DNA from 2 places in the Peptostreptococcus equinus genome. Region 1 is predicted to be linked to the other one. Evidence: riboswitches for the same ligand, from Rfam matches in the RefSeq annotation. Region 1 holds a riboswitch; the other holds the start of a gene.
What was found. A riboswitch is a leader RNA that binds a small molecule or an ion and turns the genes downstream of it on or off. The one in region 1 is predicted to bind S-adenosylmethionine.
Positions count from the first base shown of each region.

Region 2: linked by a shared signal. The riboswitch ahead of O0R46_RS04390 (methionine ABC transporter ATP-binding protein) and the one ahead of metK (methionine adenosyltransferase) in region 1 are both predicted to bind S-adenosylmethionine.

Region 1 covers NZ_CP114052.1:1,763,181-1,768,483, forward strand. Annotated here, with positions in the region: gene O0R46_RS08775 (hypothetical protein) at 1-205, shown strand, start outside; gene metK (methionine adenosyltransferase) at 307-1,500, opposite strand; SAM riboswitch class I at 1,609-1,707, opposite strand; gene O0R46_RS08785 (glycosyltransferase family 4 protein) at 1,783-2,883, opposite strand; gene mreB (rod shape-determining protein) at 2,957-3,967, opposite strand; gene murA (UDP-N-acetylglucosamine 1-carboxyvinyltransferase) at 3,989-5,242, opposite strand.
Region 2 covers NZ_CP114052.1:855,856-861,158, reverse strand. Annotated here, with positions in the region: gene O0R46_RS04400 (MetQ/NlpA family ABC transporter substrate-binding protein) at 19-831, opposite strand; gene O0R46_RS04395 (methionine ABC transporter permease) at 1,065-1,718, opposite strand; gene O0R46_RS04390 (methionine ABC transporter ATP-binding protein) at 1,708-2,676, opposite strand; SAM riboswitch class I at 2,759-2,856, opposite strand; gene O0R46_RS04385 (hypothetical protein) at 3,032-3,382, opposite strand; gene brnQ (branched-chain amino acid transport system II carrier protein) at 3,537-4,844, opposite strand.

The DNA.
Region 1 (5,303 bases):
AAATCAAACTCTAAAAAAAGCTATTATATGCATACTTAGCTTAGCAATATGTTATGCAGTATCTAAATTAGGTTTAATGTGGATAGTACAAAACGCTTACAGATATTTAGGTATATATAATTGGATTTTCATGATATTACCTTTATGGTTCTTCGGATTTAAAAATATAAAAAGAAGAGATAGAGAAAGATTAGAAGTTAAATAAGTTGACTTTCTTAAAATATTATATATATAAAAACAACCTCTAAAATTAGAGGTTGTTTTTTTGCTAGAATCATTTTTTTATGATTTATATACTTAATTAAATTATTTTTCTGAAAGGTATTTTTTTAAATCATCTACCTTATCTAATCTTTCCCATGGAAGATCTACATCAGTTCTTCCAAAATGACCATAAGCTGCAGTTTGCTTGTATATAGGTCTTAGAAGATCCAAATTTTTAATTATTGCACCTGGTCTTAAATCAAAGTTTTCTCTTACAATTTCAACCAATCTTTCATTTGAAAGTTTTCCAGTACCAAAAGTATCTACAAATATAGAAAGAGGTTTTGCCACACCTATTGCATAGGCAACTTCTATCTCACATTTGTCGGCTAATCCTGCTGCTACGATATTTTTTGCAACATATCTAGCTGCATAACAAGCTGATCTATCTACTTTTGTAGGATCCTTTCCTGAAAAAGCTCCACCGCCATGTCTTGAATATCCACCGTAAGTGTCTATAATTATTTTTCTTCCAGTCAGTCCAGTATCTCCATGTGGTCCTCCGACAACAAATCTTCCTGTAGGATTTACATAATATAAAGTTTCATCATCCAATAATTCTGCTGGAATTGTAGCTTTTATTACCTTTTCTATAATATCATTTCTAATTTGATCATTTTCAACATGTGGATCATGCTGCGAAGAAATCAGAACTGTATGTACTCTAACAGGTTTTTCATCTTCATATTCAACTGTTACCTGAGTTTTTCCATCAGGTCTAAGATATGATAATTCACCAGACTTTCTAATTTCTGTAAGCTTTCTTGATAGCTTATGAGCCAAAGAAATTGGAAGTGGCATTAACTCTGGAGTTTCATTACAAGCAAACCCAAACATAATCCCCTGGTCTCCTGCTCCTACTTTTTCTAAATCATCTTCAACTTTTTCTTCAGTCTTAGACTCTAGACCTTCATTAACTCCCATTGCTATATCATTTGACTGTTCATCAATGGCTGTTATTACAGCACAGTTTTCTGCATCAAATCCAAATTTCCCTCTTACATATCCTATTTCTTCTACTGTATCTCTTACAAGTTTTGGAATGTCTACGTAAGCATTGGTAGTTATTTCACCTGCAACTAATATTAGTCCCGTTGTAGCTGTTGTTTCACAAGCAACTCTTGAATATGGGTCTTTTTCAATTAGTGCATCAAGTATAGCGTCAGATACTTGGTCACAAAGTTTATCAGGATGTCCTTCAGTAACAGATTCTGATGTAAATAAATGTCTTGCCATTATTTTTTCCTCCATTTAATAAAATAAATTTTATCTAATTTACCCCATATTTTCTAATAAAAAAACCTCTTCACAAAAAGAAGAGGCAATAAATTACTTTATTAGCTAACCTCATCTTTCAAGAAAATATTCTTGTAGGATTTAGCACCGTAAAACTTCGGTTGCCGGGCTTCATAGGGCCTGTCCCTCTGCCACTCTTGATAAGGTAAATCAAGATTTTTTTAATTGTACTGGATTATTTTATCATCCATAGATAATTTTGTCAATACCACATTTTCTGTTTTATTTTATACTTAATATTTCATCATATATAGAGCCTATATCTTCAAAGTTCTTTTCAAAAGAATAATTTTCCACTACAAACTCTCTTGCATTATTAGCAAGTTTATTTCTTAATGACTCATCCCTTAGTAAGCGATTCATAGCATTTAGTAGTTCTTGTGCTGAATTTGATTCTACAATTAGACCAGTCTCATTTTCTATTACTGTTTCTGGATGTCCTCCAACCCTAGTAATAATTACTGGTATAGCGCATGCCTCTGCTTCTATTACAGATACTCCAAAACCTTCGCTAAGTGATGGAAATACACATACATCACAAGAATTATATACATATTCAAGTTCATGACTTGGAACTCTACCCAATAAACTTATGTTATCCCTAGAATTAAGTGTTGAAATCTGTTGGATTAAATTTTCTTTTTCATTACCTTCGCCGCCTATTTTAAGTCTCAATTTTTTCCCGAACAATTCTCCTGAATACCTATTATAAAGCATTTCAAAAGCATCAATTAAATATTTAATACCATATTTCTTTTCTAGACTTTTTACTATACCAAAGGTAAAATATTTTTCATCTCTATAACCATTTAGTGGTCTAAATTTATCTACATCCACCCCAAAATAAGTTATTTTCGCTTCTTTTTTTGTATATAGATTTACTTCTCTAGCCATATCAATACTATTTGTAAAAATATAATCTGCATATTTGAAATTATGTTTTATTATATTCTTTTGTATAAATCCGTTTCTTGGAAAGTCATATATATCTGTCCCCCAGACAGATATAATATAAGGTCTATGCCCCAAAAGCGTACCTATAAAACCATAGCTACTAGCATAGTGGGCATGCAGTATATCTGGATTAATTTTCTTTACTAGAGATCTAATATTTTTAATATGACCTAAATATGATAATTTTTTATATATTTTTTCATTTTTAACTTCATTTACATTAGTTTGGAAATTATGAACATTTACACCATCAATATCTCCACCATTTAATGAAATAACATGAATCTCGTAATCCTTATTTTTGAAGAAGTTGCACCACTTAATAACATGTGAGTTATTTGCATCTCCTAAGTAACATATTTTTTTCAAGAGATACCTCCTTTATATTCAAATAATAAATATGCTTCTCATAGAATATACTATAAGAAGCACATATTAATTATTATACAGTTCCTGCCATTTCTAATATTTCAACCGATGACAAGGCTATAGCTGTTCCTCTGACAACACATGATATTGGATCATCCGCTAATCTAACAACTAAACCAGTTATTTCAGATATTTTTTTATCCATTCCATATAATAGGGCACCCCCACCTGTAAGAACTATTCCTGTATCTGCTATGTCAGATGCTAGTTCTGGTGGTGTATCTTGTAGGGCGCTTATTACTAGATTACATATTTGACCTACACTTATAGACATTGCATCCATTATTTCTATAGAACTTACTGTAATAGCTTTTGGTAAACCGCTAGCTAAATCTCTACCAGTTATCTTTACAAATCTTTCTTCTTGTCTACTATAAGCACAACCTATATCTTTTTTAATTCTTTCAGCTGTTCTCTCACCGATCATTACATTATAATTTCTTTTTATATATCTTCTGATATCTTCATCAAATTTGTTACCAGCTATTTTTATTGACTTACTAAGTACTGTTCCACCAAGAGAAATAACAGCAACATCAGTGGTTCCTCCACCTATATCTACTACTAAGTGTCCACCTGGCTTTGTAATATCTATTCCTGCTCCTATGGCTGCGGCTATAGGTTCTTCTATTAAAAGAACTTCTCTTGCTCCAGCCTGTCTAGTAGCATCTTCTACAGCTTTCTTTTCAATATCGTTAATTTTAGAAGGTACAGATACCATTATTCTAGGCATAACTATTTTTCCCATACCCTTCTTTTCTCCAATTATTGAGATAAAGCCTCTTAGCATTTTTTCTGCATTATCATAATCAGATATTACACCATTCATCATAGGTCTTATAGCCTCAATTTCCTTTGGTGTTCTACCTATCATTCTATATGCATCATTTCCAACTGCAATTACTTCATCTATTCTATTGTCTACTGCAACAACTGAAGGTTCATTTAACACTATACCTTTATCATCTACAACCATTTGTACATTTGCAGTACCTAAATCGATCCCTATATCTATACCAGCCATAAAAACCTCCGAAATTATATATTAGTCTTCAACTATTTCTACATCGCCACCAAGCGATCTAAATTTCTTATCAATATCAACATATCCTCTTTGAATATGATATATTTCTCCGATATTAGTTACACCCTCTGCAATCAAACCACAGAGAATTAAGGCTGCACCTGCTCTTAGGTCAGTTGCTCTTACATCTGCACCTACAAGTTGATCCACACCGTTTACTACAGCGCTTCTTCCATCTATTTTGATATTTGCACCCATACGATTAAATTCAGTTACATGCATAAATCTATTTTCAAATACTGTTTCTATAACAACACCAGTACCTTCAGCTACCGTTAACATAGCCATAAATTGTGCCTGTACATCTGTTGGAAAGCCTGGGTGTGGTAAAGTCTTTACATCTATTGGCTTTATTATTTCTGGACCTACAACTCTTACTGAATTTTCATCTTCTTCTACTTTTGCACCAGCTTCTCTAAGCTTTGCTATTACTGGTTTTAAGTGATCTAATATTACATTTTCTAAAGTAATATCTCCCTTAGTCATAGCAGCTGCTACCATATATGTAGCTGCTTCTATTCTATCTGGTATTATTGTATGTTCAGCACCATGCAGCTTTTTTACGCCCTTTATTTTTATAGTATTAGTTCCAGCACCTCTAATTGATGCTCCCATTTCATTTAGAAAATTAGCTAAATCAACAATCTCTGGTTCTTCGGCTGCATTTTCAATTATAGTTATTCCATCAGCTAGTACAGCTGTCATCATAATATTTTGAGTTGCACCTACAGAAGGAAAATCTAAGTATAATTTATTACCTATTAAATTCTCTGCCTTTGCTTCTACAAAACCATGATCCATATTAATTTCTGCTCCAAGAGCCTTAAAACCTTTTAAATGTAGGTCTATAGGTCTAGTTCCTATAGCACATCCACCTGGCATGGAAATTTTAGTGTGGTTAAATCTCGCTAGCAATGGTCCCATTACTAGAAAGGATGCTCTCATTTTCTTAACTAATTCATATGGAGCTTCACAAGTCTTAATATTTGATGAGTCAACTATTAATGTACCATCTTTATATTCTACTTCTGCACCTAAGTGTCTAATTAAATCACTTATTACGTGTACATCTCTTAGATTTGGTACACTATTTAAAACACATTTCCCATCAACTAATAAAGTCGCAGCTATTATTGGTAATACTGCATTTTTTGCTCCATCTATCTTCACCGTACCATTTAACGGTGCACTCTTTCTAACTCTAATTCTTGGCATATTTTTCTCCCTAATTTCTAAAACTGTATATTTATCTGCATTTATAAAACTTAAAAATCAA
Region 2 (5,303 bases), 910 kb from region 1:
TTACAATATACGTATTACTTAAAATGAAGGAATTATAGCTCCCTTATATGTATCATTAATAAATGTTTTAACTTCTGGTGATTGTATTGCCTTTATCAAGGCCTTTGTCTTTTCACTATCTTTATTTTTTGAACTAACAGCTATTATATTTGCATATGGAGAATCTTTTGATTCTGTAGCTATAGCATCTTTTTGAGGATTTAATTTAGCTTCTAAAGCATAATTTGAATTTATTACAGCCAAATCAACATCCTTTAAAACAGTTGGTAGCTGTTCTGCAGCTAATTCTTTTATCTCTATGTTTTTCTTATTTTCTTTGATATCATTCTTATTCAATAGCTCTTTGTCAGCCAGTTTTATTAGACCTTCTTTTTCAAGAATTTTAAGTGCTCTAGTCTCATTAGTTGGATCATTTGGCACAGCAATTACCGCCTTATCTTTAACTCCTGAAATCGACTTCACTTTTTGTGAATATACTCCCATAGGCTCTAAATGAACCTTAGCTACTGATTTAATCTCTGTTTTATTTTTTGTATTATATTCGTTTAAATATGGTTCATGCTGGAAGAAGTTCGCATCTAATGAACCTTCGTCTAAAGCTTTGTTTGGAAGTATGTAGTCATTAAATACCTTCACTTCTAACTTATATCCGTCTTTTTCTAAAAGTGGCTTTACAGCTTTATTTAATATATCAGCATGCGGATTTGCACTTGCCCCTATTACAATTTTTTTATCATCTTTAGCAGATTCTTTTTTATTTGAACCACAAGCTACTAATGATAGAGAAAGTCCTGCTGCTAATGCCAATGTTGCTATCTTTTTAATTTTCATAATATATCCTCCTCTTATTTCAACTTTTTATAAATATTTATTAATTATCCTTAGTTTTCTTACTATTTATCGACGATTTTTATTATTTTAGAAATATTGTTTTTTATTAATTACGAATTTTTATCGCTAATATTTATTAGTTTTTATATTTACTATTTAGCTTATTGTTTATTATTTTTACTTATACATGTATATTTTTATTATTTATTATTAAAACCAAGATTGAGCTCAAATTATCTTAGTTTCTTATATAAAGTATCTCCAATAAATTGGATTAATTGAACTATTATTATTAATGCAATTACTGTAAACAACATCACATTTACATCAAATTGCTGATATCCATACATTAACGCCACATTACCAAGTCCTCCAGCTCCTACTGCTCCAGCCATCGCTGTATAACCTAATATAGATATCATCGATAGACATATGGCTTGAATCATTGATGGAACTGATTCTTTTACCATAACCTTAAAAATTATCTGAGAGTTAGTTGCTCCAAAAGACTTAGCAGCTTCTATTAACCCTGGATCAACTTCATTTAATGAGTTTTCAAGTAACCTTGCTATAAATGGAGCAGCTCCTATTGTAATTGGAACCAAGGCCGCTGTCTCTCCAATACTTGTTCCTACTACCAGTCTTGTAAATGGAATTATTGCAACTATTAATATCATAAAAGGAAAACTTCTAAATATATTTACAATAAGTGATAGTATGCTATTTATTTTTCGATTTGGTTTTAGCCCATCTTTTTTTGTAATCACCAATATAACTGCCATTATAAATCCAAGTATTGTAGCAATTATAGTTGGTACAATAGTCATGTACATAGTCTGCACAAATGCCTGCGGAAATAAATTTTGTATATAATCACTAAAACTCATTGTCTACCTCCTGCCACAACATATTTTTATTATCCAAATATTTTTCTACCTTTTCTAAATAACCATCAGGTATATTAATAATAAGAGAACCTAATACATCTTCTCTAAATTTTTCTAGTTTCCCATATATTATAGATACATCTACATCTAATTCTCTTGCCATAGATGTAATTATTGCTTCGTTCGATCTATCATTTGTAAATAATAGTTTCAAATTATTTCCACTTGGAAGTATTATTTTATCCTCACCCAATAATTTTCTAAGTGCTGGTGGACTATTTAAAAATATTTCTTCAGTATCTCCTAATTCTACTACTTCACCAGCATCCATAATAGCTGTACGAGAACATATTTGCTTTATAACTTCCATTTGATGTGTGACCATTATTATTGTTATTCCAAGTTTCTTGTTTATATCTTGTAGTAAAGATAGAATAGACTTTGTAGTATTTGGGTCGAGTGCTGAGGTTGCCTCATCACATAATAAAACAGATGGTTCCATAGCAAGTGCCCTAGCTATAGCTACTCTTTGTTTTTGACCACCACTCAAATTCCTTGGTCTTTCATATTTTTTATCTGCTATACCTACTAAATCTAATAGCTCATCTACTCTTTTATTTATTTGTTCTTTGCTATATGAAAAACATTCCATAGGCAATGAAATATTATCAAATACTGTCTTTCTTTCTAATAAAGAAAAATGCTGAAATATCATACCTAGATCTTTTCTCAATTCTCTTAAATTCTTATCATTTAGCTTAGATATATCATTATTATTTATTAATATCTCACCATAATCGTAACTTTCAAGTCTGTTAATACATCTTAATAAAGTAGATTTACCTGCACCACTATGTCCTATAATTCCAAAAATTTCACCTTCATTTATATCTAAATTTATGTCTTTTAATACTTGTATATCATCAAAATATTTATTGACACCATTTATACGTATCATTATAGTCTCCTCTCATTTTTCCTATCTATAAAATCATAAAAAATAGCCTAAGTAAAATATATACCTAGACTCGGACCTATTTTACTCATCTTTCAGCTATAGCTGCTGGAATTAGCACCTTAAAATAATTCAGGTTGCCGGGCTTCAAAGGGCCAGTCCCTCCACCACTCTCGATAAGAGATATTAAATTATTAAATATATAATAATATTTATCATATAATTTGTCAACACATTTTTCTAAATATTTTATTATTTTGAAAAATATAAAAAAATACCTTTGAAGGTTATGCTTCAAAGGCCCATAATTACTTATATAACTAACTACAAATTCTAAAAATAAAAATTATGCTATGTTCTATATATAATGCTTTATAATCAAAAATATGTTAAATATAATTATTAGAACAATAATTGCTGTAATAGTATAATCTATATAATTACCAGTTTTAGTCTGTCTGATTTTCTCATTTGGATTTTTGAGAGATTTAATCATTGCATATAACATTACACCTAATCCTAAAATAGCCACCAATTTTTGTGATATAAATATTGCTAAATAATTTGAATAAAATAATATTAAAAAACCAATACTCATTACAAATAATCTGTTTTTAGATAAATCTGATGTTTCTTTTGTATTTTTCGCTTCGATTATTTTTTTATCGTAATAAGCTTTCTCCCTTTTTTTTGAATTTTTCTTAGCCATAAGCTCCCCCCATAGTTTTAATAATTAAATTATATTATAAGTCAAAGTAAAAAACAACATTTTCAAACATTATATAATATGTTATTAAAATGTATTAATTATATTTTAAAAAAATAAAGGCAAGCTATAAGCTTGCCTTTATTTGATTTAATTATTATGCAACATGATTTTTCTTGCTTGGTATAAACTTACCTATTAAGATAAATATTGCAACAGGTACTATCCAATAGAAACCAATTTTAGCTCCTGGCAATGCCGCAAACACACCATTAATTGAATTAGCCCATGATGCTCCTTCAAACATTTTTAATCCTGCAATAGAACTTATTATTCCTATTACTAACGCTGACCACACGCCAAATACGAATAAATTATCATTATGAATTTTATTATTAAATAAACCTAAGATAATATAAACAATTACAGCTGGATATATAGCAAGTAATATTGGGAAAGCAATATTAATAATCTGGTCAACACCAAAGTTAGAGATTATAGCAGAGAATATACATACAACTATAACAACATGTGCATACTTAAGTTTTCCTTTTGAAATTTCTTCGAAATAGTTACCGCAAGCTGAAGATAAACCTATAGCTGTTGTTAAACAAGCAAGTGCAACTATTATTGCTAAGATTATTTTTCCAGGTCCGCCAAGTATTTGTTCTGTAATAGAAACTATAAGCTTTGTTCTTTCAGCATCTAATCCAAACTGAGTGTTAACTGTTGCTCCTAAGTAAGCAAGACCACCATAAACAAAAGCAAGTCCTACTACTGCAACAAATCCAGCATAGATAGTTGCTTTAATCATACTAGCATCCTTATAACCCTTTGCTTTTATAGAGTTAATAACAATACCAGCAAATATACATGCTGCCATTGCATCCATAGTTTGATATCCTTCAGATATACCTCTAGCAGCTACCCCCTCAATTAATACTTTGTCTTGAATTTGTCCTAGAGGTTGTACAACACCCTTTACTATTAATATAGCAAGACAAACTAGTAATGTTGGAGTAAGAACAGCTCCTACTATGTCTATAACCTTTGAAGGTTTTATAGTCAATACTAGTACTATAACAAAGAATATTATAGAGAATAGAATAGGGTTAAAACCACTACCTACTGTAGGTAAAATACCTATTTCATAAGTAGTAGCCGCTGTTCTTGGTATAGCAACAAATGGTCCTATACAAAGAATCATTGCTATGCCTATTGCCACACCGATTGTTTTTCCTGCTCTAGAGAATAAAGCGTCCATATTACCATCAACTTTCGTAAGGGCTATAACACCTAAAAGTGCTAAACCACCATCGGCAAAAAGGAATGTTATAAATGCTATAAACCACTGAGGTCCTGATAATACTCCCAAGTAAGGTGGGAATATTAGGTTTCCTGCTCCGAAGAACATCGCAAATAGCGCGAAACCAACAACAATAATATCTTTAAACTTGATATTCATTTGAACTCCTCCTTTAATAAAATATATTAGTTCAAATATAGTATAACCATTTTTTTTTATATTGTCAAACAATTCTTTATATTCGTTATATTCATTTAGATATTAATGTATCATTACTATTTAAATCAACATTTATTCATTCTAGTCCCAAATTTATAAACAATAATTAAATATTTAGTCAATTTAACTTATTAAATTAAATTAACGTTTTCCAGTTATATAAAAATGTTTTTATATCAGGTATTTTTTTTATTTTGTAATAAAAGACTAATAATACACTTTCAATAAAAAGTTTGCTTTTTTGCTTTTTATAACTTTAAATAAACAGAAATTTAGCTAATTTTTTTATTTTTCATAAAAAAACTCCAAGGCATACTTGGAGTTTTAGGGGAATTCAAATATTATAAATCTTATTAAACTATTTTTTATGAACTAATATATTTAATATATACACAAATT